Regions from separate parts of the Pseudoalteromonas sp. QJM3NY_22 genome, predicted to be linked through region 3. Evidence: predicted binding sites of a transcription regulator. Region 3 holds the regulator's gene; each other region holds the start of a gene.
What was found. Region 3 encodes sigma-54, which starts transcription at its own class of promoters, with help from an activator protein. Its sites were predicted from a motif close to GTTGGCACGNNNNTNGNNT; they were not measured.
Positions count from the first base shown of each region.

Region 1: a site for sigma-54 is predicted at 1,866-1,884, ahead of AC0VZ4_RS00090 (EF-hand domain-containing protein). Genes of this name have one in related genera too.
Region 2: a site for sigma-54 is predicted at 5,031-5,049, ahead of flgJ (flagellar assembly peptidoglycan hydrolase FlgJ). Genes of this name have one in related genera too.

Region 1 covers NZ_CM149655.1:20,610-28,102, forward strand. Annotated here, with positions in the region: gene AC0VZ4_RS00080 (TrkH family potassium uptake protein) at 1-804, shown strand, start outside; gene AC0VZ4_RS00085 (flagellar brake domain-containing protein) at 848-1,501, shown strand; gene AC0VZ4_RS00090 (EF-hand domain-containing protein) at 1,966-2,178, shown strand; gene AC0VZ4_RS00095 (EF-hand domain-containing protein) at 2,316-2,528, shown strand; gene AC0VZ4_RS00100 (EF-hand domain-containing protein) at 2,629-2,844, shown strand; gene trkA (Trk system potassium transporter TrkA) at 2,921-4,297, opposite strand; gene rsmB (16S rRNA (cytosine(967)-C(5))-methyltransferase RsmB) at 4,374-5,669, opposite strand; gene fmt (methionyl-tRNA formyltransferase) at 5,662-6,615, opposite strand; gene def (peptide deformylase) at 6,637-7,143, opposite strand; gene AC0VZ4_RS00125 (LysM peptidoglycan-binding domain-containing protein) at 7,262-7,493, shown strand, end outside.
Region 2 covers NZ_CM149655.1:3,295,774-3,303,266, reverse strand. Annotated here, with positions in the region: gene AC0VZ4_RS15170 (flagellar hook assembly protein FlgD) at 1-61, shown strand, start outside; gene flgE (flagellar hook protein FlgE) at 109-1,434, shown strand; gene AC0VZ4_RS15160 (flagellar basal body rod protein FlgF) at 1,593-2,336, shown strand; gene flgG (flagellar basal-body rod protein FlgG) at 2,358-3,146, shown strand; gene flgH (flagellar basal body L-ring protein FlgH) at 3,163-3,846, shown strand; gene AC0VZ4_RS15145 (flagellar basal body P-ring protein FlgI) at 3,859-4,953, shown strand; gene flgJ (flagellar assembly peptidoglycan hydrolase FlgJ) at 5,086-6,075, shown strand; gene flgK (flagellar hook-associated protein FlgK) at 6,077-7,493, shown strand, end outside.
Region 3 covers NZ_CM149655.1:3,577,007-3,584,499, reverse strand. Annotated here, with positions in the region: gene rapZ (RNase adapter RapZ) at 1-311, opposite strand, end outside; gene ptsN (PTS IIA-like nitrogen regulatory protein PtsN) at 331-783, opposite strand; gene hpf (ribosome hibernation promoting factor) at 788-1,075, opposite strand; gene AC0VZ4_RS16510 (RNA polymerase factor sigma-54) at 1,102-2,601, opposite strand; gene lptB (LPS export ABC transporter ATP-binding protein) at 2,671-3,396, opposite strand; gene lptA (lipopolysaccharide transport periplasmic protein LptA) at 3,393-3,935, opposite strand; gene lptC (LPS export ABC transporter periplasmic protein LptC) at 3,925-4,479, opposite strand; gene kdsC (3-deoxy-manno-octulosonate-8-phosphatase KdsC) at 4,476-5,027, opposite strand; gene AC0VZ4_RS16485 (KpsF/GutQ family sugar-phosphate isomerase) at 5,028-5,999, opposite strand; gene AC0VZ4_RS16480 (calcium/sodium antiporter) at 6,003-6,971, opposite strand; gene AC0VZ4_RS16475 (ATP-binding cassette domain-containing protein) at 7,240-7,493, shown strand, end outside.

The DNA of each region.
Region 1 (7,493 bases), 860 kb from region 3:
ACAGTGGCGATAGGCGGCTTTTCTACTTATGACGCATCGATAGGTCACTTTGATAGCCCTGTCATTAACTTTATTTGTGTATTCTTTTTAATTATTGCTGCAATTAATTTTTCGCTACATTATGCCGCTGTATCGAGCCGAAACGTAAGAGTTTATTTACGTGACCCTGAATTTAAAGTTTTCCTATGCATTCAGCTTGCACTTGTAGTTATTTGTTTTACGGTGCTTTCGTCAAATGAAATATATGCTAATGGCGACGAAACCCTCGATCAGGCTTTATTCCAAGCAGTATCAATGAGTACAACGGCAGGCTTTGCTACTGATAACTTTTCAACATGGCCTTTGTTTTTACCTATTTTACTTATATTTTCGAGCTTTATTGGTGGCTGTGCAGGCTCTACCGGTGGTGGTATGAAGGTAGTTCGCGTATTTTTACTTTATTTGCAGGGCGTGCGTGAGCTTAATCGTTTGGTGCATCCTCGTGCTATATATTCAATTAAGTTGGGTCGAAAGGCGTTGCCAGATAAAGTGGTAGAAGCTGTGTGGGGCTTTTTCTCAGCTTATGCGCTGGTGTTTATTATTATTATGCTAGCGCTTATGGGCACGGGTATGGATAACATAACGGCGTTTTCTGCAACAGCGGCTTGTTTAAATAATTTAGGTCCAGGTTTGGGTGATGTGGCATCGCATTATGGCGCGATAACTGATGGCGCTAAATGGTTACTTACTATTGCGATGGTGTTTGGCCGGTTAGAAATATTTACTTTACTTGTGTTATTTACGCCAACGTTTTGGCGTGGATAAAGCTAACTGTTTTATTTAAAAAATACATTACAAGGGAGAGAATATGCCAATAAGCAATCTTAATAATATAATTATTGGCAGCTTGGTCAACCTAGAAATTTTAACGCCTACCAGTAGTAAACGTATCAAGACTGAGATGGTGGGATTACTTGATGATAAATATATCATTTTAAATTATCCAAGCTCAAAACGCTTACCTGCGGCAAGTGATTATTTACGTGACGGTATAACCGTTGTCGTGAGGGCTTTAATAGAAGGCAGCGGTGGGAAAGTAATTGCGTTTCGTCAGAAAATTATGTCTATTTCTTCTCATCCGGCTCGGCTTATTTTTATAAACTTTCCTGAACAGGTTCAGTTATTTAGTTTGCGTTCGCAAACGCGTATCCCTACTTTATTACCTGCAAAGCTAAAACTAAGTGACGACAGAGTACTCGAAGGTGTTATTAAAGATATCTCATTAACGGGAGTTATGTTTGATGTTAGAAGTAATAAAGAGCTTGAAAGTATAAAAGATATGCAATGTACTATTATGTTAGATAGCAGTGCGCAAAATTTTGAAGGCGAAGTGTGTAGCGTTAAAGAGCATGATGCTGGGACCAGATGTGGTATTAAACTATTAGCCAGTGAAGATGAAATGAATACCTTTATGAAAGAGCACTTTATTGATCCCTCCATGCTCGAATTCGAAATCGGTTAAAAGAGATTTCGCTATTTTGCAACAAAATAGCGATTGCCTGCTTTATAGATGAAAATTATTTGGTTATTATTTTTAATAATGAAATAAATAATATAAAACAGTAACTTAAAATAATAAAAGATTACCATAATCTAATTTCATGTAATAAACCCAACCAAAATAAAGCTAAATTTTTGCTTTAAACCTCATTTAAAATATCTAAATTCATAATTTGTGTTTTTTAATCTAAATTAACCTATTGTTTTTATTGTCTATTTTGTTTTTTCATGTCGCTGTGTTGCTAAAAAGCAACAGGAAAGCACTTGAAATTTATCCATATTACGATTTTTATTCTTAACAACATGAAAAATAATAACTTTTAAAAGTTGGCACCTAAGTTGTAATAGTCATGGTGTACTGAACTTAAGCGTGATTTAAAGTGAGACACCTTAATCGCACACACATAAATTTGAAGGATACATATTATGAAACGCATTAATAAAACACTAGCACTTATTGCATTAGCATCTTCTTCAGCCGCTTTTGCTGCAACAGACTTTGATACACTTGATGTAGACGGCAGTGGCACAATTAGCCAAGCAGAAGCATCAGTAGATGCAAAGTTAATGAGCATGTTCTCAGAACTTGATACTGACCAAAATGGTGAGTTATCAAAAGAAGAATTTTCAGAAGCTTAATTAACAAGTATTTATCCTGAGTTGCCAAAGACAACCTAAGTAGGCAAGGAGCTTACGAAAGAGGGTAGCAAGGAAGTGAAAAATTACGTTTAAGTTAAACGAGCAATTTTTTTGATAGAACATTGAAGGATTAAACTATGAAACATTTAAATAAAGCACTGGCACTTATAGCTATAGCGTCTTCTTCAGTTGTATTTGCAGCATCAGACTTTAATAGCCTTGATATAGATGGTAGCGGCACAATTAGCCCAAGTGAAGCGGCAGTCGACACCGATTTAATGGCTGAATTTATTGAGCTAGATACCGACGGTAGCGGTGAGCTTTCTAAAGAAGAGTTCGCTAATTACTAGTTAACCAGAGTTCAGGTTAATTAATCTTTTTCAGATTAAACATTTTTCACAGTCAGGGATCTTTGAAAAGGACTTCCTCTTTATTATTTAGGAAATTATTATGAAAACATTAAACACAACACTGGCCGTCATCATTTTAGCATCGTCGTCAGCTGCGTATGCCGCCGTTGGTTTTGCCTCTTTTGATATCGATAGTGACGGGGTTATCACCAAGCAAGAAGCGCAAGTTAACGCGCAGTTAGTGAAATTATTTGATGACTTAGACACTGACGGGAATGGTGAGCTTTCTAAAGAAGAGTTTGCAAAAGTACAGTAACTCTAAAATGATAATTAACACGCGATTATCAACGATTAAAGCCGCCTTCGCCAGCGGCTTTTTATACGTCATAAGACTACAAAAATATAGCACTTACCTGAAATAGTTTTTCTACCACATTAATGTGTTTTTTATCGATTAAAAACATAATAACGTGATCGCCTGACATAATAATGGTGTCGTCATGAGCAATGAGTACGTCGTCATTTCGTACAATTGCCCCAATCGTTGTACCTGCAGGAAGTTTTATATCTGCAATAGCACGGCCAACCACCTTTGATGTATTCTCATCACCATGGGCTACCGCTTCAATCGCCTCTGCTGCACCTTTGCGTAATGAGTAGACGTTAACAATGTCGCCACGACGTACATGTGTTAGTAATGCCGAAATGGTGGCTTGTTGAGGAGATATGGCAATGTCTATTTCTCCCCCTTGTACTAAATCAACGTAAGCACCACGCTGAATAAGTACCATTGTTTTTTGTGCGCCCATACGTTTTGCAAGCATGGCTGACATAATATTTGCTTCATCGTCATTGGTTACGGCAATAAATACATCAACTTGATCAATATGCTCTTCTGAGAGTAATTCTTGATCTGATGCGTCACCACAAAATACAACTGTGTTATCTAGCATTTCTGAGAGTTGCTCAGCACGCTCTTTGCTACGCTCAATTAATTTAACTGTGTGGTTTTTTTCAAGTGAGCGGGCAAGGCCCGCGCCAATGTTACCGCCACCCGCAATCATAATTTTTTTGTAAGAACGTTCAAGTTTTTGTAGTTCGTTCATTACTGCGCGTATATGTTTTGTAGCGGCAATAAAAAATACTTCGTCATCGGCTTCAATGACCGTTGTACCTAGTGGTTTGATTGCTTTACCTTGGCGGTAAATTGCGGCAACACGGGTTTCTACATTAGGGATGTGTTCTTTAAGTGCAGACAATGCATAACCGACGAGTAAACCGCCATAATAGGCTTTCACTGCAACTAACGAGAGCATGCCATCGGCAAACTGCAATACCTGTAATGCGCCAGGGTAGTCGATTAAGCGACGAATGTACTTGGTCACGAGTGCTTCTGGGGCAATGTAATGATCGATTGGCAAGTCGTCGTTCTGAAAAAGTTTCTCGCGGTATTTTAAATATTGCTCTGAGCGAATACGGGCAATTTTAGTGGGCGTTTTAAAAATACTGTACGCCACTTGGCATGCAACCATGTTTACTTCATCTGAACTGGTTACTGCAATAACCATATCGGCGTCTTCAGCTCCAGCTTGACGTAATACATCAGGATGCGCACTGTGTCCTACTACACCTTGTAAGTCGTACTTATCTTGAAGTTCACGTAATCGGTTACCATCTATATCAACGACTGTAATTTCATTCTGTTCGCCTACTAAATTCTCAGCGAGTGTTGCGCCTACTTGGCCAGCACCGAGTATGATTATTTTCATTATTTACCCGTGTTATAAGTAGCAATTAAGAGCCATTTTTAAATTATAAAAATGGCTAATTTACAGTTCATTAATTTTAGATTTTTTTAACTAGCTTAGCGTAATAAAATCCATCGCTTTCGCCTGGTAGTAGCTGTAACCCTGGCATTGTAACGGTGTCTTTGTCATGCAGAGGAATGTGCTCTGCATCGTCATTATTAGCTAAAAACTTAGCTACTTGTTGCTGATTTTCTTGTGGAAGAACCGAACATGTAGCGTATACCAATGTACCACCTGGTTTTAAAAGTGGCCAAATGCTATCAAGAATATCGTTTTGTAACTTAGATAAGTCTTCGATATCTGATGCGCGACGTAACCATTTTATATCAGGGTGACGGCGAATTACGCCAGTGGCTGAACAAGGCACATCAAGCAAAATACGATCAAATAATTTTTCGTCCCACCAAGTATGTGGTTGTGAGGCATCGCCACATTGTAGGTCTGCACCTAAGCCAATACGCGTTAAGTTTTGCTTAACGCGTTCAAGGCGAGTTGAGTCGCTATCAAGTGCAAGTACGTCTGCGTCAGCAAGTTCTAATATGTGACAGGTTTTCCCGCCAGGTGCTGCACAGGCATCTAAAATAGTGTCATCTGCTTTAGGTTCTAAAAAGCGTGCTGCAAGTTGTGCTGCGGCATCTTGTACTGAACATGCACCAGTATCAAACTCTGGTAAGGAAAATACATCGCGTGGTTTAGCGAGCTTAATTCCGTCTATAAAGTCAGGATTTAAGGTATGTTCAATATCGTTCGCCGTTAGCATATCGCTGTATTCTTGCGTGCTATATTGTGCTTGATTCACACGTAACCACATAGGTGCTTGTTGTTGGTTTTCTGCAAGTATGTCTTCCCAACTATCTGGGTAGGCCTCTTTTACTTGTTTGATAAACCAATTAGGGTGGTTGTATAAACACACAGGGATAAGCTTCGCTTTTTCTTCAAGCTCAACTTGCTGGCGTTGAAAACTACGTAATATAGCGTTAATAAGCCCTTTTAAACCTAGAGCACGTAATTGAGCAAGTGCATTTACAGTTTCAGATATTGCTGCGTGCGGCGGTACACGCATGTGTTGTAGTTGATAAATACCTACATATAATAAAAATTGAAATATTCTGCGTTTACCTTTTAGTGGATCTTCCACTAAATGTTGGCAGTAGTTTTCAAGGCTAGGTAAGTAGCGTAAAACGCCATAACAAATTTGTTGTAGTAGCGCTTTGTCTTTTGGTGGTAAGCCTTGGCTAGCAAATGGCAGTTCTTGATTAAGCGAAGCGCCTTTATCAACTACGTTATATAAAGTTTCAGCGGCAAGCGCTCGTACGTTTTGAACATTACTCATTGTTTTCGCCTAATACTGTGCCAGGGGTAACCCAGTCACTACGACCATTTAAAAAGTCGTTAATTGCCATTGGTTTTTTACCTTGCGGTTGTAATTGCGTAATACATAAAGCATGTTCACCACACGCCACTACTACGCCATTTTTGTCGCTTGATAAAATTTGCCCAGGATTACCTGATTGCGAGGTAACCTGCGCTTGATAAATCTTTACTGTTTGCCCACTCATTTGAGTAAAGCACACAGGCCATGGGTTAAAAGAGCGAATGTTTCGCTCAATTTGCAGCGCACTCATGGACCAGTCTATATTAGCTTCCTCTTTAGAAAGCTTTTTAGCGTAGTTAGCAAGTTCATCGTTTTGAGGTTCAGGCGTGATCTCACCATTAGCTAATTTATTAATGGTTTCAATTAACGCATCTGGACCTAGCTCAGCAAGCTTGGTATATAAACTAGCGCTAGTTTCTGTCGTGCTAATAGGGCAGCGGCTTATATGTAGCATATCGCCGGTATCTAGCCCTTCATCCATTTGCATTATTGTTACGCCGGTTTGTTCATCACCTGCCCAAATTGCGCGTTGAATAGGTGCAGCACCGCGCCAGCGCGGTAATATAGAACCATGCACATTTAAACAACCTAAACGTGGAGCTTCTAAAATAGCTTTAGGTAAAATTAAGCCATACGCTACAACAATCATAATGTCGGCATTTAAGCTTGTTAGCTCTGCTAGTGCTTCATCATTTTTTAATGACTGTGGCTGAAAAACCGGTAAGTTGTGCTCAAGCGCTAGCGCTTTTACTTCACTGGCTTTTAATTTTTTACCACGACCGGCAGGGCGGTCTGGCTGGCTATATACACCCACTATTTGATGTTCGCTTTGTATTAGCGCTTGTAAATGACGTGCGGCAAAATCCGGCGTACCGGCAAATATAATGCGTAATGTTTGAGTCACTGAGTTTTCCTAAGGTGCTTATTACTGTTCTGCAAACTTGGCTTCTTTTTCAAGCTTTTTACGAATTCGTTGGCGCTTTAATGGAGATAAGTAATCAATGAATAGCTTACCTTGAAGGTGATCTAGTTCATGTTGAATACAAATGGCCAGCAGTTCGTCTGCATCTAGTACAAACTCTTCACCGTTTTCGTTAAGTGCAGAGACTGTTACTGTTTCTGCGCGGTCAACTTTTGCATACGAGTTAGGTACTGATAAACAGCCTTCTTCGCTAATAGTTGAGCCATCTTTTTTGATGATTTGTGGATTAATTAATACCAGTGGCTCATCACGCTCTTCTGATACGTCAATAACAACAATTCGTTGATGAATATCTACTTGTGTAGCAGCAAGCCCTATACCATTTTCATCATACATAGTTTCCAGCATATCTTTAACAATTTGGCGTACTGTATCGTCAACTTGAGCAACTTCTTTTGCTATTGTACGTAAACGTTCATCTGGAAATCTTAAAACTTCTAACCTAGCCATAGTTACCTTTTTCACTTGTGCTTAATTTAGGGTATTGTATGCTCTTATTTTAGCCATTCACGTTCACCTTTAACAGGTTTTGGGCAATAATAATGAAAAAACAATACAAGGAAGCTCAATGAGATCCCCGTTAGTTGCAATCATGCTTGCATTAAATGCTGCTTTTCCGGCAGTTGCAGATGTGTTGGAAATAAAAAAAGACGCGCCAAAACAGTATGTTGTAAAAAAAGGAGACACGCTCTGGGATATCTCTGGTATTTATTTAAATAAACCTTGGCTATGGCCAGAATTATGGCAAATGAATCCTCAAATAAACAACCCAAATCTTATTTACCCAGGGGATGCGCTAA
Region 2 (7,493 bases), 280 kb from region 3:
TATTGTTATTAATACTAGTGAAGGTCCAGTTAAGCTAAGTGACGTAGCAGAGATTACTTAGTTTTCCCCCTTTTTTAAATTAACTAAAGAAAAGATAGTAGGTGAATTATGAGCTTTAATATTTCATTAACTGGCCTTGCAGCCGCTCAAAAAGATTTAGATGTAACTTCAAATAATATTGCTAATGTAAATACGACAGGCTTTAAAGAGTCTCGTGCTGAGTTTGCAGATGTGTATGCAAACTCAGTATTTAGTTCTGGTAAAACTCAAACAGGTAATGGTGCACAAACAACGATGGTTGCGCAGCAGTTCCACCAAGGATCATTAAAATTTACTGAAAATTCGTTAGATTTAGCGATCAAAGGAGAAGGTTATTTTGCAACAACGCAAGAACTAGGTTCACAGGATGTTACTTATACCCGTGCTGGTGCATTTAAGTTAAATAAAGATAACTTTGTTGTTGATGCTCAAGGTAATTATTTACAAAGTTTCCCTGTAGATGCTGCAACTGGTGATACGACTTCTGTGAGTTTAAGTACATCGACACCATTACAGATTCCAGATTCATCGGGTTCACCTCGTGCAACATCAAATGTTTATACTTCATTTAATGTCGATTCTCGAGAAGATGTTGTGACTGCTCCCTTTGATGCCACTGATAAAGCAACGTATAGTTCATCTACCTCCACAACCGTTTATGACTCGTTAGGTGAACCTCATGTAATGCAGCTTTTCTTTGTTAAATCAGCTGAGAATGAATGGCAAGTACATGGGACATTAGATCAAGTTCCGTTCGATGCCTCTGGTAATGCGACTGCTACGCCAAGCCCATTAAGTACGTTTGGTTTTGACGCAAGTGGCTTCCCCTCTACAACAAACGGCACTGCAAATACAACAAATACATTTGAAGATGCAGTACTAGATGGTGGCAACCTTTCTGGTTTACTCAGTAATGGAGCTCAATTTTCATCTAATGTAGCAATTAATTGGCGAGATGAGGCTAACACATCAAATAAAGTACCTACACAGTACGCAAGCCGCTTTGAAGTAAAAGCGCTTCAGCAGGATGGTGCAACTGTTGGTCGTTTATCAGGGATAGAGATTGGGAATGATGGTAAAGTTGTAGCATCATACAGTAATGGCGATCAATCATTCCTAGGTCAAGTGGCAATGGTACGCTTTCCTAATTCCCAAGGTTTGCAGCAGGTAGGTAATACAGGCTGGAAGAAAAGCTTAACATCAGGAGAGCCAATAGCAGGGGAACCAGGTACAGGAACTCTTGGTACTATTAGTTCATCATCATTAGAACAATCAAATGTAAATTTGACAAATGAGCTTGTTGACTTAATTAGCGCACAACGTAACTTCCAAGCAAATTCACGTGCACTTGAGATAAGTTCATCACTCCAACAAAACATTTTACAGATTCGATAATTATAGTTATGAAGTGAGACAAATAATTCTACAGTTAGGCTACCTCATAGCGGTAGCCTTTTTATTTTCTACTTATACCTAAAAATAGAAAATATGAATCACATTTTGGCGTTAATCTTGCATTATTCGTATATGTAATTTGAACGAGAGTCGATGCTATGGACAAAATGGTCTACATTGCAGCTTCAGGCGCAAAACAAAGTTTACAAGGACTTGCTCTAAAAGCCAATAATTTGGCGAATGCAAATACAATAGGCTTTAAGTCAGATTTTGCACAAGCCCGTTCTATGCAAGCATTTGGCGAAGGGTTACCAACTCGTGTATTTTCGATGCAAGAACGTCCGGGTTCTAACATGATGTCGGGTGGTATAGTTGAAACAGGCAGAGATTTAGATATCACAATGAGCGATAACGCATGGCTGAGTGTGCAAGATGCATCAGGTAATGAAGCTTACACTAAAGTAGGTACGCTCAATATTACGGCAGAAGGTATGCTGGTAACAAGTCATGGCCGCCAAGTTATTGGCGAAGGTGGTCCAATTATACTGCCTGTACCGATTGAAAAAATTGGATTTAGCCAAGATGGTGCTATTCAGGTTCGTCCGCAAGGCGCACCAGCGAATTTTTTAGAAGAAGTTGATCGTTTAAAAGTAGTTGAAGCAAATAACTCACAACTTGAAAAAGGCAATGATGGCTTATTTAGACCCAAACCAAATCAAGTTGTTGATACTTCCGCTAATGTAAAAGTATTGAGTGGAACCTTAGAAATGTCGAATGTGAACCCAGTTCATGAAATGGTCGATATGATAAGCCATCAGCGCCAATTTGAATTGCAAGTAAAACTAATGAAAACAGCTGAAGATATTGATAAAACTCAAGATCAGCTGATGCGAATAGTTTAACTTTAAAATGAGGACACTATTATGAATCCTGCATTGTGGATCAGTAAGACAGGGCTTGATGCTCAGCAAAGAGATATAGCCGTTATTTCTAATAATTTAGCAAATGCCAGTACGGTAGGTTATAAAAAAAGCCGTGCTATTTTTGAAGATTTACTTTATCAAAATATTAATCAACCTGGTGGCCGTTCATCCCAAGATACTGAAATGCCGTCTGGTTTAATGTTAGGTGCAGGTACAAAAGTTGTGGCGAATCAAAAAAACTTTTCGCAAGGCAATATGCTAACGACTGAAAACTCACTTGACTGGATGATCGATGGTCCTGGTTTTTTTGAAGTTTTACAACCTGATGGAAATATTGCTTACTCACGTAATGGTCAGTTTACTACTGATGGTGACGGACGAGTCGTAACATCAGGTTCAGGTTACGTTGTTCAACCACAGATGAACGTACCTGATGATGCGAGTTCAATTACCATATCACAAGATGGTGAAGTATCTGTGAAAATAAAAGGACAGGCTGAGAATGTGGTTATTGGTCAGTTAACGATTAGTGATTTTATTAATCCATCAGGCCTTGAGCCGATTGGGCAAAACCTTTACACCGAAACTGCAGTAAGTGGTGCACCAGTACAAGGTAATCCTGGTATAGAAGGGCTTGGTAGTATTGTTCAAGGGTCACTTGAAACATCAAATGTGAACGTGACAGAAGAATTAGTAAATCTTATCGAAACTCAGCGAGTTTATGAAATGAATTCAAAAGTAATTTCAGCCGTCAACGAAATGATGAGTTATATCAATCAGCAACTATAAGGTTTAGGGGCAGAATATGCGTAATATTATGTTATTTGCGGCAGGCACTCTATTTTTAAGTGGGTGTGTATCAACACAAAATAGTGAAATAGTGCAAGACGATCCTTACTATGCGCCAATGTACCCAGAACCAAATATAGAACCTGTTGTAGTAACTGGCTCTTTATTTAACACGAATGTGTCGAACGATTTATACGCGGATAGAAAAGCTCTGCGGACTGGCGATATTATTACGGTTAAATTGCAAGAATCTACCCAAGCTACAAAAGCGGCAAAAACAGAAACAGATAAGCAATCTGACACGAGCCTTGACCCTGTAATTGGTTTTGGAGGACTTCCGGTTAATATCGGTGGCGACAGTATTCAATTTGGAATTGGCAGTGATTCATCATTTTCTGGTGACTCTAAATCAAATCAATCAAATAGTTTGTTCGGTAATATATCGGTTAACGTGATGCGTGTTTTACCAAACGGTAACTTAGTTATTCGAGGTGAAAAATGGCTAACTCTTAATACCGGCGAAGAGTTTATTCGTTTAGAAGGGTTGGTGCGCCCGCAAGATGTTGGCTCAGATAATACGGTTGAGTCAAATCGAATAGCCAATGCACGGATTCAATATTCAGGTAAAGGGCAAACCCAAGAGGCACAAAGTGCTGGTTGGTTGACGCGTTTTTTTAGTAGCTCGCTCTTTCCTTTTTAGAGGACATTCAATATGAATGTATTTAAGTTTTTTTGTTTAATTGTTTTGCTGGGATGCCAATTTTCGGCACATGCAGAGCGTATTAAAGATATCTCTATGGTTGAAGGTGTGCGTTCTAACCAATTAGTGGGTTACGGGTTAGTTGTTGGCTTACCTGGGACTGGCGAGCAAAGTAAGTTTACTCAACAGAGTTTCAAGGGCATGTTAAGTAATTTTGGTATTACACTGCCTGCTAATTTAAGCCCTAAAATTAAAAATGTGGCTGCTGTTGCTGTGCATGCAGAGTTACCTGCGTTCAGAAAACCAGGACAAACAATTGATATTACCGTGTCGTCTATTGGCAGCGCCGGTAGTTTGCGCGGTGGTACTTTAATTCAAACATTTTTAAAAGGTGTTGATGGGAATGTATACGCTATAGCACAAGGTAGCCTTATTGTTGGCGGCTTAGGAGCTGAGGGTTTGGATGGCAGCAAGGTTGTTATAAATACACCCACCGTCGGTCGAATTCCCAATGGTGCTACTGTTGAACGTGCCGTTAAAAGTCCATTTATACAAAGCGACTATATTACTTTTAATTTAAATCGCCCAGATTTTACAACAGCGAAACGTTTAGAAAGTACGATAAACGACTTAGTTGGTCCCAATAGCGCACAAGCTATTGATGCTGCATCTATCCGTGTTATTGCCCCAAGAGATGCATCACAACGTGTATCGTATTTATCAACACTTGAAAACTTAGAGTTTACCCCTGCGGATAACGCAGCAAAAATTATTGTTAACTCTCGTACGGGTACGATTGTAATTGGAAAAAATGTAAAACTACAGCCTGCCGCGATTACTCATGGTGGTTTAACTGTGACGATTACAGAACAACAAAATGTATCTCAGCCCAATGCATTAAGTGAAGGTGAAACCGCCGTTACTAATCAAAGTATCATTGATGTGAATCAGGATGATTCACATGCATTTGTATTTAATCCAGGTGTTAGCTTGGACGATTTGGTCAGAGCAATCAATGAAGTTGGTGCTGCACCAGGTGACTTGATGGCAATTCTTGAAGCGCTAAAAGAGGCTGGTGCAATAAACGGTCAACTAGTTGTTATTTAGTATTTAAACACGCCCTAGTAACATTTTTACTAGGGTAAAATCATCCCCTCGCAATATATTTAATTTAAAGTTAGTCAACTGGCTCAATTTTTGCATTTTAATTGCATTACTCATTATTGTGTCAAAAAGCTGATGGAAACAAATCATCTCGATAAGCAAAACTTTTTTGATTTAGGCAACTTAGATTCACTCCGTAAAGAAGCCTTAACCAGTGGTGATTCATCGACTGATGCATCAAAGGCTGCGCTAAAAAAAGCCGCTGCACAATTTGAAGCAATTTTTACCCAAATGTTACTTAAAAGTATGCGCAAGGCAAACGAAGCATTTGAGGACAAAGAAAGTCCATTTAATTCCAGTGGTGTTAAGTTCTTTGAAGAAATGCACGATCAACAATTATCGACAGAACTTTCATCAAATGGTTCTTTAGGCCTTGCAGACTTAATCGTTCAACAGTTATCCCCTGATGGTAAAAACTTTATGCCCAGATCTGTTTTAAGAACAACAGCGGACTTTTTAAGTGATAAGCGAGTAGGCTCAGAACTTCCTCACGAAAACAATAATAAATCAGTAGAGCCTGTAAATATGAACATGGATATCACAGAATCAAAGATAGAGACTCCGGTATTTGAATCGTCTGAAGAGTTTGTTAGCTCTGTGTGGGAACACGCTAAAACGGCAGCAAAGAAAATTGGTTTGAACCCGGTTGTAATGGTAGCGCAAGCGGCACTTGAAACCGGTTGGGGTAAACATATTATTAATAAAAGTGATGGTAACAGTTCAAATAACTTATTTAATATTAAATCAGATAAAAGCTGGGAAGGTGAAAAAGCAAGCAAAGTTACACTCGAATTTGAGCAAGGTACAGCGGTCAAAAAGAAAGCAAGCTTTAGGGCGTACGACTCAATAAAAGAAAGTGTAAATGACTTTGTTGATTTTTTGACACAAAATCCACGCTACCAAAAAGCATTACAAAATACAGCAAAGCCAAGCGACTTTTTAGATTCGTTACAAAAAGCGGGTTATGCAACCGATCCAAATTACGCTAGCAAAATAAAACAAGTACTCAATAGTGCAGAATTAAAAGATATTGCAGCAAACGCTATTCGCCAAGGAGTTAAGTAACATGTCATTATTTGATATAGCTAGATCTGGAATAAGGGCGAGCTCAGAGCTACTGCAAACCACTAGTAAAAATATATCTAATGTAAATACCAATGGTTATGTTCGTGAACGGACAGAGCATACAACTATGATTGATAATCAGGTTGGCCGAGGCGAAACATACCGAATGGTTAATCAGTATGCTCAGGAGCAATTGAACCGAGATACTTCGAATAAGTCATTTTTTGACCAGTTTGTTTCTGAGGCAAATAGGGTTGATACCTTATTTTCAGAAGAATCAAATAGCCTATCTACAGGCATAAATTCGTTATTTAATAATGTTCAAGGAGCGCTTAACCAGCCTTCTTCAATGGTTTCGCGTTCGCTAGTCATGACTGGTGCTGAAAGTTTAATCAGCCAAATGGATAGACTCTCAGGAATTGTACTTGATCAAAAAAATACAGTAAACGAGCAGCTTGATATTTTTACCGAGGAAGCAAATGGACTGATTCAAAAAATTAGTGCATTAAATAAAGACATAGCAGCCGTACATGGGACTAATAGTGCTACAGATGCGAGTTCTACTTATAACGAACGTGATAAAGCAATACGCGATTTATCGGAGCTAATTGATGTAGAAACACTCGATGGCCCAAATGGAGAAAAGCTTATTTTTATGGGGACAGGTGAAGCTGTCGTTATGCAAAACGGTTCATTTAATTTATTTTCAATGAAAGGTGATCCTGATCATAACTTCAAAAGTTTGAAGCTTGATGTCGATGGCGGCAAGGCTGTTCCTCTCGAAGTTGATACAAGTAAATTAAAAGGAAAAATTGGCGGCTTACTTGCATTTAGAGACGATATTTTAGTACCAGCACAAAATCAAATTGGTCAAATGGGATTGGCTATTGCAGATTCTTTTAATGAGCAAAATAAGCTTGGTATGGATGCTAATGGTGAGTTAGGCGGCAATATATTTAATATACCTTCAGTCGGCGGTTATGCTTATGCAGCCAATACTGGTGGTTCAACCATAACAGCAACGCTCGAACCAGGTAAAGGGAGCGAATTGCCTGCAAGCGATTTTATAGTCACGTATACAAGCGCCACAACGGTAGAAATTCAGCCCGTAGATAATAAAGGTGAGCCACTAGGTATCCCCTCAACAGCAAATGTAGTAGCGGGAGTCGTTGATTCATCTACCATTACAAGTGGTGAATCGTTTGGGCTACAAATTAACGTGTCAGGTGCTGCCAATGCAGGTGATCAGTTTCAAATCAAGCTTAATTCAGAAGCCGCTGCAAACATGTCTTTGGCAACCTCTCGTGGTGAGGACTTAGCGCTGGCATCACCAATTAGAACTGCTAATGATATCAATAATGTGGGAACTGCGACAATTTCAGTGGGGGATGTGAGCGATGTAACCACTGGTAGTTTTT
Region 3 (7,493 bases):
GGGTGTAGACGGCGAGTCTCAGAAAAACGTTTAATTAATGTTTGATCCTCACTGTCTAGATAAAACAGAGTCGGTTTAGCAAAGCCAGGTAAGTATTCAAGGATATCGTTAAATTCATCTTGCTCTTTTGGTAAATTACGGACATCAATACTAACTGCAATTTTGTCGTAGTTATCAGATACACTTCTCACTAAAGAAGGTAGCAGATTAATTGGAATATTATCTACGCAATAATAACCTAAATCTTCAACTACGCGTAAAGCAACCGATTTTCCAGAACCGGAACGGCCACTTATGATAATTAATTCCATTTATCACCCATTATGTTAATTACGATTGTTCTACAATAACTTGATACAGCTCAGTATCTGATTTTGCGCTGCGTAACTGTTTACAAAAATCTTTATTATTTAGTTTATCAGCTATCGTTGCGAGCGTCTTTAAGTGCTGCTGGTTATCGCCATCAGGTACGATGAGAGCAACAAATATATCAACAGGGCGATTATCTATAGCATCAAAATTAATAGGTGTTTCGCTTACTAATACGAGTGCTAAGGGCTCTTCTGCGCCGCTCATTCGCCCATGAGGGATTGCAATGCCTCTTCCTATACCAGTGCTTCCCAGTTTTTCTCTATTCATTAAGGCGCTGAGAATATCTTGTTGAGAAAGATATGGGAGCTTGTCATGAGCAAGTTGACTGATGAACTCTAAAATTCTTTTTTTACTATTAAAAAGGACCGCAGCTCTGCTGCAGTCCTGGCATATAAGTGAACTTAATTTCATAATATTAGTGTCGAGCAAGCTTCTCTTTGTGTTTAATAACTTGGCGATCGAGCTTGTCAATCAGCGAGTCAATGGCGGCGTACATATCTTGATGTTCAGTAGAGGCAAATAACTCAGCTCCACTTACATGAATCGTTGCCTCAGCTTTTTGGTTTAATTTTTCTATATCAAGAATGACATGAACATTATTAATATGATCTGAGTGTCTTTCTAGCTTCGCAAATTTGGTATTTACATAATCTCTTAATGAATCAGTTACTTCTACGTGACGACCAGTTAAGTTTAGTTGCATAAGCATTACCCTCTTTGTTTAGCGTCTTAAATCAAACTTTTTCGCTGATTTGACGGTGGAATAGCTAGAGATTCGCGATACTTTGCGATTGTACGTCTCGCTACTTTTATTCCTTGCTCAGCTAATATATCTGCAATTTTACTATCACTCAATGGTTTTGCTGAGTTTTCTGCTGCGATTAATTTTTTAATGAGAGCGCGTATTGCTGTTGATGAGCATTCGCCTCCATTTTCAGTACTTACATGGCTTGAGAAAAAATATTTAAGCTCAAAAATACCGCGAGGTGTATGCATATATTTTTGAGTTGTTACGCGTGAAATAGTTGATTCGTGCATTTCGACCATTTCTGCTACATCATTTAAAACCATTGGTTTCATGGCTTCTGGGCCATGCTCAAAAAAACCTTGTTGTTGCTTAACAATACAATTAGTTACTTTTAATAGTGTATCGTTTCTACTTTCTAAACTTTTAATAAACCATTTAGCTTCTTGTAGATGCGAGCGAATAAACTGGCTATCACCACTTGATTTAACGGTGCGTGACATTGCTGCATATTGGCTGTTGACTCTGATTTTAGGCATGCTATCTGGGTTTAGTTCAACAACCCAGCGACCTTTTATTTTTTTCACCGATACATCAGGAATTACATACTCAGATTCTTCTCTAACTATAGTATCCGCCGGTTTTGGGCTAAGAGTATGTATTAAAGTCATTATTTCTTTAAGCTCTTCTTCTTTGAGCTTTGTTTTTTTCATTAATGTACGATAGTCGCGAGCAGCTAATAGATCAATGTGCTCGGTTAAAATCATTTTTGTTTCATTAATATAGGGTGTTTCTTTATCGTATTGGTTCAGCTGAATACATAAGCATTCTTGTAAACTACGTGCTGCAATACCAACAGGGTCAAACAATTGAATTCGTTTTAAAACAGCTTCTATTTCGTCAAGTTCAACTTCGTTGTCTTCTTCGTTCTCTTGATTAAAACTTTCTAAAATTTCTTCGCAGCTTAGCGTTAAAATACCCGAATCATCGACGGCTTCAACAATCGCAATCGCAATCGCTTCATCGGTAGGACTAAAGGGAGTCAGTTGTAGTTGCCACATTAGGTATTCGTGGAGCGTTTCAGTCGAGGAGCCTTGGTATATAGATTCATCTTCAGGCATTGGTCCTGATGATGATGCTGGGGCTGCGCTCATATATTCATCCCAACTAACATCCATAGCCATTTCATCACTTAGCGTATCTTTAGCAAGTGCTTCACCACTGTCTTGCTCATATTCGCTCGGAACATCATCAGCATTTGCGCTAACAGTTACATCGTCGTTATCTGCTTTTTGCTCGTTTTTACCAGCAGAATCTTCGGCGTAATCTTGCTCTTCAACCTCTAATAGGGGGTTGCTGTCGAGTGCTTCTTGTATTTCTTGCTGGAGATCCAATGTACTGAGTTGCAACAGGCGAATTGCTTGTTGCAGCTGTGGAGTCATTGTAAGTTGCTGGCCCATGCGCAGCTGTAATGATTGCCTCATGTATCTCTAACAATCCTTTTATGTTGTTATAATTAATACTAGCAGATGCTTAAAGACATGGCGTAAATGTTACAGCCTAAATTGCTCGCCTAAATAAACATCACGTACTGTTTTATCGTTTAATACGTGTTCTGGAGTGCCTGATGCAATTAACTCACCATGAGAAACTATGTAGGCTTTTTCGCAAACATCAAGAGTTTCTCTTACATTATGGTCGGTAATTAACACACCAATACCACGATTTTTAAGGTGTTCTATTATTTTCTTTATATCTAACACTGAAATAGGGTCAACACCAGCAAAAGGCTCATCAAGCAATATAAATTTAGGAGCAGCGGCTAGTGCTCGCGCTATTTCAACTCGGCGACGCTCGCCTCCTGATAATGCCATACCTTGGCTATCACGAATGTGCTGAATACTAAATTCATCTAATAAATTGTTAAGTGTGTCTTCTCTTGCTTGCTTATTTAGCTCTTTACGTGTTTCTAAAATAGCCATTAAGTTTTGATAAACAGTAAGCTTTCTAAAAATTGATGATTCTTGGGGTAAGTAACCAATGCCTAATCTAGCACGACTATGCATAGGTAAAAGAGTAATATCGTTATCGTCGATAGAAATCTTGCCTTTATCACTAGGTACAAGGCCTACAATCATATAAAACGTTGTGGTTTTACCTGCACCATTAGGGCCAAGTAACCCGACTATGCTGCCAGCCTTTACTTCCAGACCTACATTTTTTACAACTTCACGGCCTTTATAACTTTTAGCTAATAGTTCTGCTTTTAATGTACTCATGGCTGACCTTTATCGTTTTTTTCTTTTTTAGTCTCAATAGGTACTAAAATAGTATGCACACGATCGGTTGAGTTTTCGTCTTTTTCAGCGCTAATTAATTGCTGTTGCATATCGTAAGTAATACTCTTGGCATTTATTTTTTGACCCGCTTGCGATACTTGTGCATCGCCAATAAGGGTTAAAAATCGTTTAGCTACATCATAACGAACTTCGTTTGCGCTGGCGCTCATTATAGTGCCATCAGTTTGTTTTTCTTCGAAATATGCAGGGCTACCAGTTGCAATTAGTAGCTGTTTATTATCGCCTAATTCATCACGTTTATGTACTTCTAAACGGTCGGCTGTAATACGACGGTTGCCGTGAATAATCTCAACATTTTTTTCAAAAATTCCGACGTTTTCTTTTAATTGGCCTTCTTGTTTGTCGGCACTTATTGATATTTGATTCGCTGCAAGTTGAATCGCTTGTTCAGCAGCGCTAAGGTTGAAAGCTAGTATAAGTGTCGGAATAATAAGTATTTTTGAAATTTTATTGGTCATAATATATAGTTCGCGTATGGTTAATAAGTTTTATCACTTCAGTTTTTAAATCGGCTTCAAGGCCTTTACCGGTGATCTTTAAATTGGGTCCCGTAACAATAACGGGTTGCTCTGAACGCATCGTGAGTAGTTTTATATCTACTTGAATATTATCCGCATTAATCTTGTCTATCATTGCATTATCAGTAAGATTCTTGGCAACCACGTTACCTTCTAAGATTAATTGTTTTCCTTCATATAACGTTGCTTCGTCTGCATTTATTCGCCATGTTTGTTTTTCGTTATATAAGGTGAAAATGGGTTTTTCAAAAAAGGTAAAGCCTAACTGTTGATATAATTCCATTTTAGCAGCTGTAACTTTATGATTAATTTTACCATTTTCATCATAGGCCGTTTGTTTTAGCTCAATAGCAATATAATCAGGCTTAGCGATAACTTCAGCTTCAACCTGAGCTGTCATATTTGTTTGTGCAAAATAAGGGTACCAAAGCCAAACCATACAGCTGATGAATAAAACGCTTAAAATTATGCGCGCTGTATTCATGAACTAGTACCTTTGCTAGTAAGTGGTTTGTCGTTCTCTAGCATAAGTAAGTCGGTTAGTTCTCTCACTGCGCCAAAACCACCCAGCATCTGTGTCGTGTAATGTGATAAACGCTTGATTAGTGGGTGAGCATCGTTAACTGCAACGGCAAACCCGACTAATTCCATTACTGGCATATCGGGGCCATCATCACCAATATAGGCAATTTGATCATCACTTAGGTGAAGCTTGTTTTTTAGCTCTTCGTAAGCAATAAGCTTGTTTTCTTGACCTTGATAAATATGTTGTACTGTTAAACTGGTCATACGTTGTTGCACTATCTGCGAATGGCGACCAGTAATAACAGCCACTTCAAAGCCACTGTTTATAAGCGTTTTAATGCCAAAACCATCTTTTGTATTAAATGCTTTGAGCTCTTCACCTTGATTGCCAAGATAAATTCGGCCATCAGAAAATACACCATCAATATCGCATATAAGTAGTTTTACTTTTTTAGCACGTGCTTTTGCATCAGCACTCAGCGGTTGATAGAGTTCTTCAAATTGCATTTATAATACTCCTGCTTTTAATAAGTCTTGCATATTTAGTGCGCCAATAGGCTGGTTTTGTTCATTAACAACAATCAAGCCATTTATACGTTTGTGTTCCATTATATTAAGCGCTTCAGCAGCTAAAATATCTTGTGTCGCTGTTGTGCATGACCTAGTCATAACAAGGTCTATTTGTGTTGTATGAATATCTAGTCTTTGCTCTAAAATACGGCGTAAATCACCGTCGGTAAATAATCCCACTAGCTGATTACTTTTATCAACAATGGCTGTCATACCAAGGCCTTTGGCTGACATTTCAATAAGTGCATCTTTTACGGTTTGTGAGACGCTAATAATAGGTGTATTTGCGCCGCTGTGCATAACATCTTTTAAGGTTAGTAATAATCGTTTGCCTAAACTGCCCCCAGGGTGAGAAAGCGCAAAATCATCGGCGGTAAAACCACGAGCTTCTAACAGAGCCACTGCCATCGCATCGCCCATAGCAAGAGTCGCTGTAGTGCTCGCCGTTGGTGCTAACCCTAAAGAGCATGCTTCTTTTTCTACTTTAATGCATACATGTACATTTGCATGTGTTGCCATGGTCGATTTAGTATTGCCTGTCATGGCGATTATTTTTGCGCCAAGGCGCTTTAAAACAGGGATAATATTTAAAACTTCACTCGTCTCACCTGAGTTTGAAATAAGCATGACAACATCGTTTTTGGTGATCATTCCTAAATCGCCATGGCTAGCTTCGCCTGGATGTACAAAAAAGGCAGGGCTTCCTGTACTTGCAAGTGTTGCTGCAATTTTATTACCTATATGGCCTGATTTACCCATGCCAATAACAATAATTCGACCTTCGCAGTCAAACATTAATTGGCATGCTTGATGAAAATTTTCATCTACATATTGCGCTATGTCATTAAGTGCTTGGCGTTCAATATTGAGAACACGAAGACCCTGTTCGATAAAGTTCAGCGTCGTCATTATTTACCCTACTTGACTAAAAATATACCCTTGGTAGCCCAAAAATGCGATAAGCAATAAGCCACCTTCCACTCTATTAATGCGTTGGGTGCCTCTAAAGTTCAATGACATGATGATAAGAGCAAATGTTGCACCAATCATAATGAGTATATCTCGACTCGCTACTGACGGATCGATAATGGATGGATTAATAATACCTGCGAGCGGTAACACAGCCAATATATTAAAAATGTTTGAACCAACAATATTGCCTAGAGCTAAATCATCTTCATTTTTTAATACTCCGGCAATTGAAGCTGCAAGCTCCGGTAAACTCGTGCCAATGGCAATAATAGTTAAGCCAATGACTAGATCGCTTAGGCCAAAGTATTTAGCTATGTCAACTGCTGAACCAATTAAAAAATGTGAGCTAACAGGGAGTAGAACCATGCCAATAACTAACCAAAATAACGCTTTTTTAGTTGGTACATCGTTAGGTACGTCGTCACAGGCTTCTGTTATAAATGGGTCATCTTGATTTTTTGCGCGCAGTGAAATAATAATCAAACCGCCTATAAACACGATAAAGCCAATAAGTAAGGCGATACCTTCGGCTAATGAAAAATAATTGTCTGAAAAAATATACCAGGTAGCGAATGATATCAGCAAGACCAGTGGCATTTCGCGTTTTAATGTACTTGAAGATACAGACAGAGGTCTAAATAACGCTGTAATACCTAACACAAGTAGAATGTTTGTTATGTTTGAACCGACAGCGTTACCAACTGCAGTATCTGTTTTATTTGCGAGCGCTGCAGAAGCGGAAACCATCATCTCTGGGGCTGACGAACCCATTGCCACAACAGTTAAGCCTACAATTAGGGTTGGTACGCCAAAGTTTTTTGCAAGTGCCGCTGCGCCATAAACAAACCTGTCTGCACTCCAAACAAGAGCCGCAAAACCAAGAATTAAAATAACAAACGAGGTAACCATTATATTAAGCCAGTTATTCAAAATACAGATGGCGCGAATAGTAACAAAAGCAAAGGTGAAAGTATAAATAAAAGAGTCAGGTCAACTCTAATTACAATAACTTGTTGAATAATATTTTAAGGCGCTTATATCAGCACCTTAAGCTGCAGTTAAGCCGTTATAAACGAGTCTTATACTCCTTTTTGCAAGTGTATTACAAAATCTTACGAATTGTTTTTTCCATCTTGGTTAAAAAAGCTTTAAAATAGGTGCACTAGTGAACATTGTTATGGAGAGCGACTTGTCGCAATCAATAGTAGAAGTCAAGGATGTTAGCTTTTCGAGAGGCGATAGAAGCATATATAAAAATATGAGCTTTAGCGTTCCTAAAGGTAAAATCACTGCGATTATGGGGCCAAGCGGAATTGGTAAAACGACCATGTTGCGTTTAATTGGCGGTCAACTTAAGCCTGACTCCGGTGATATTTTATTTGAAGGAGGTAGTATCCCAAATATGTCGCGCAAAGAACTCTACGAAGCGCG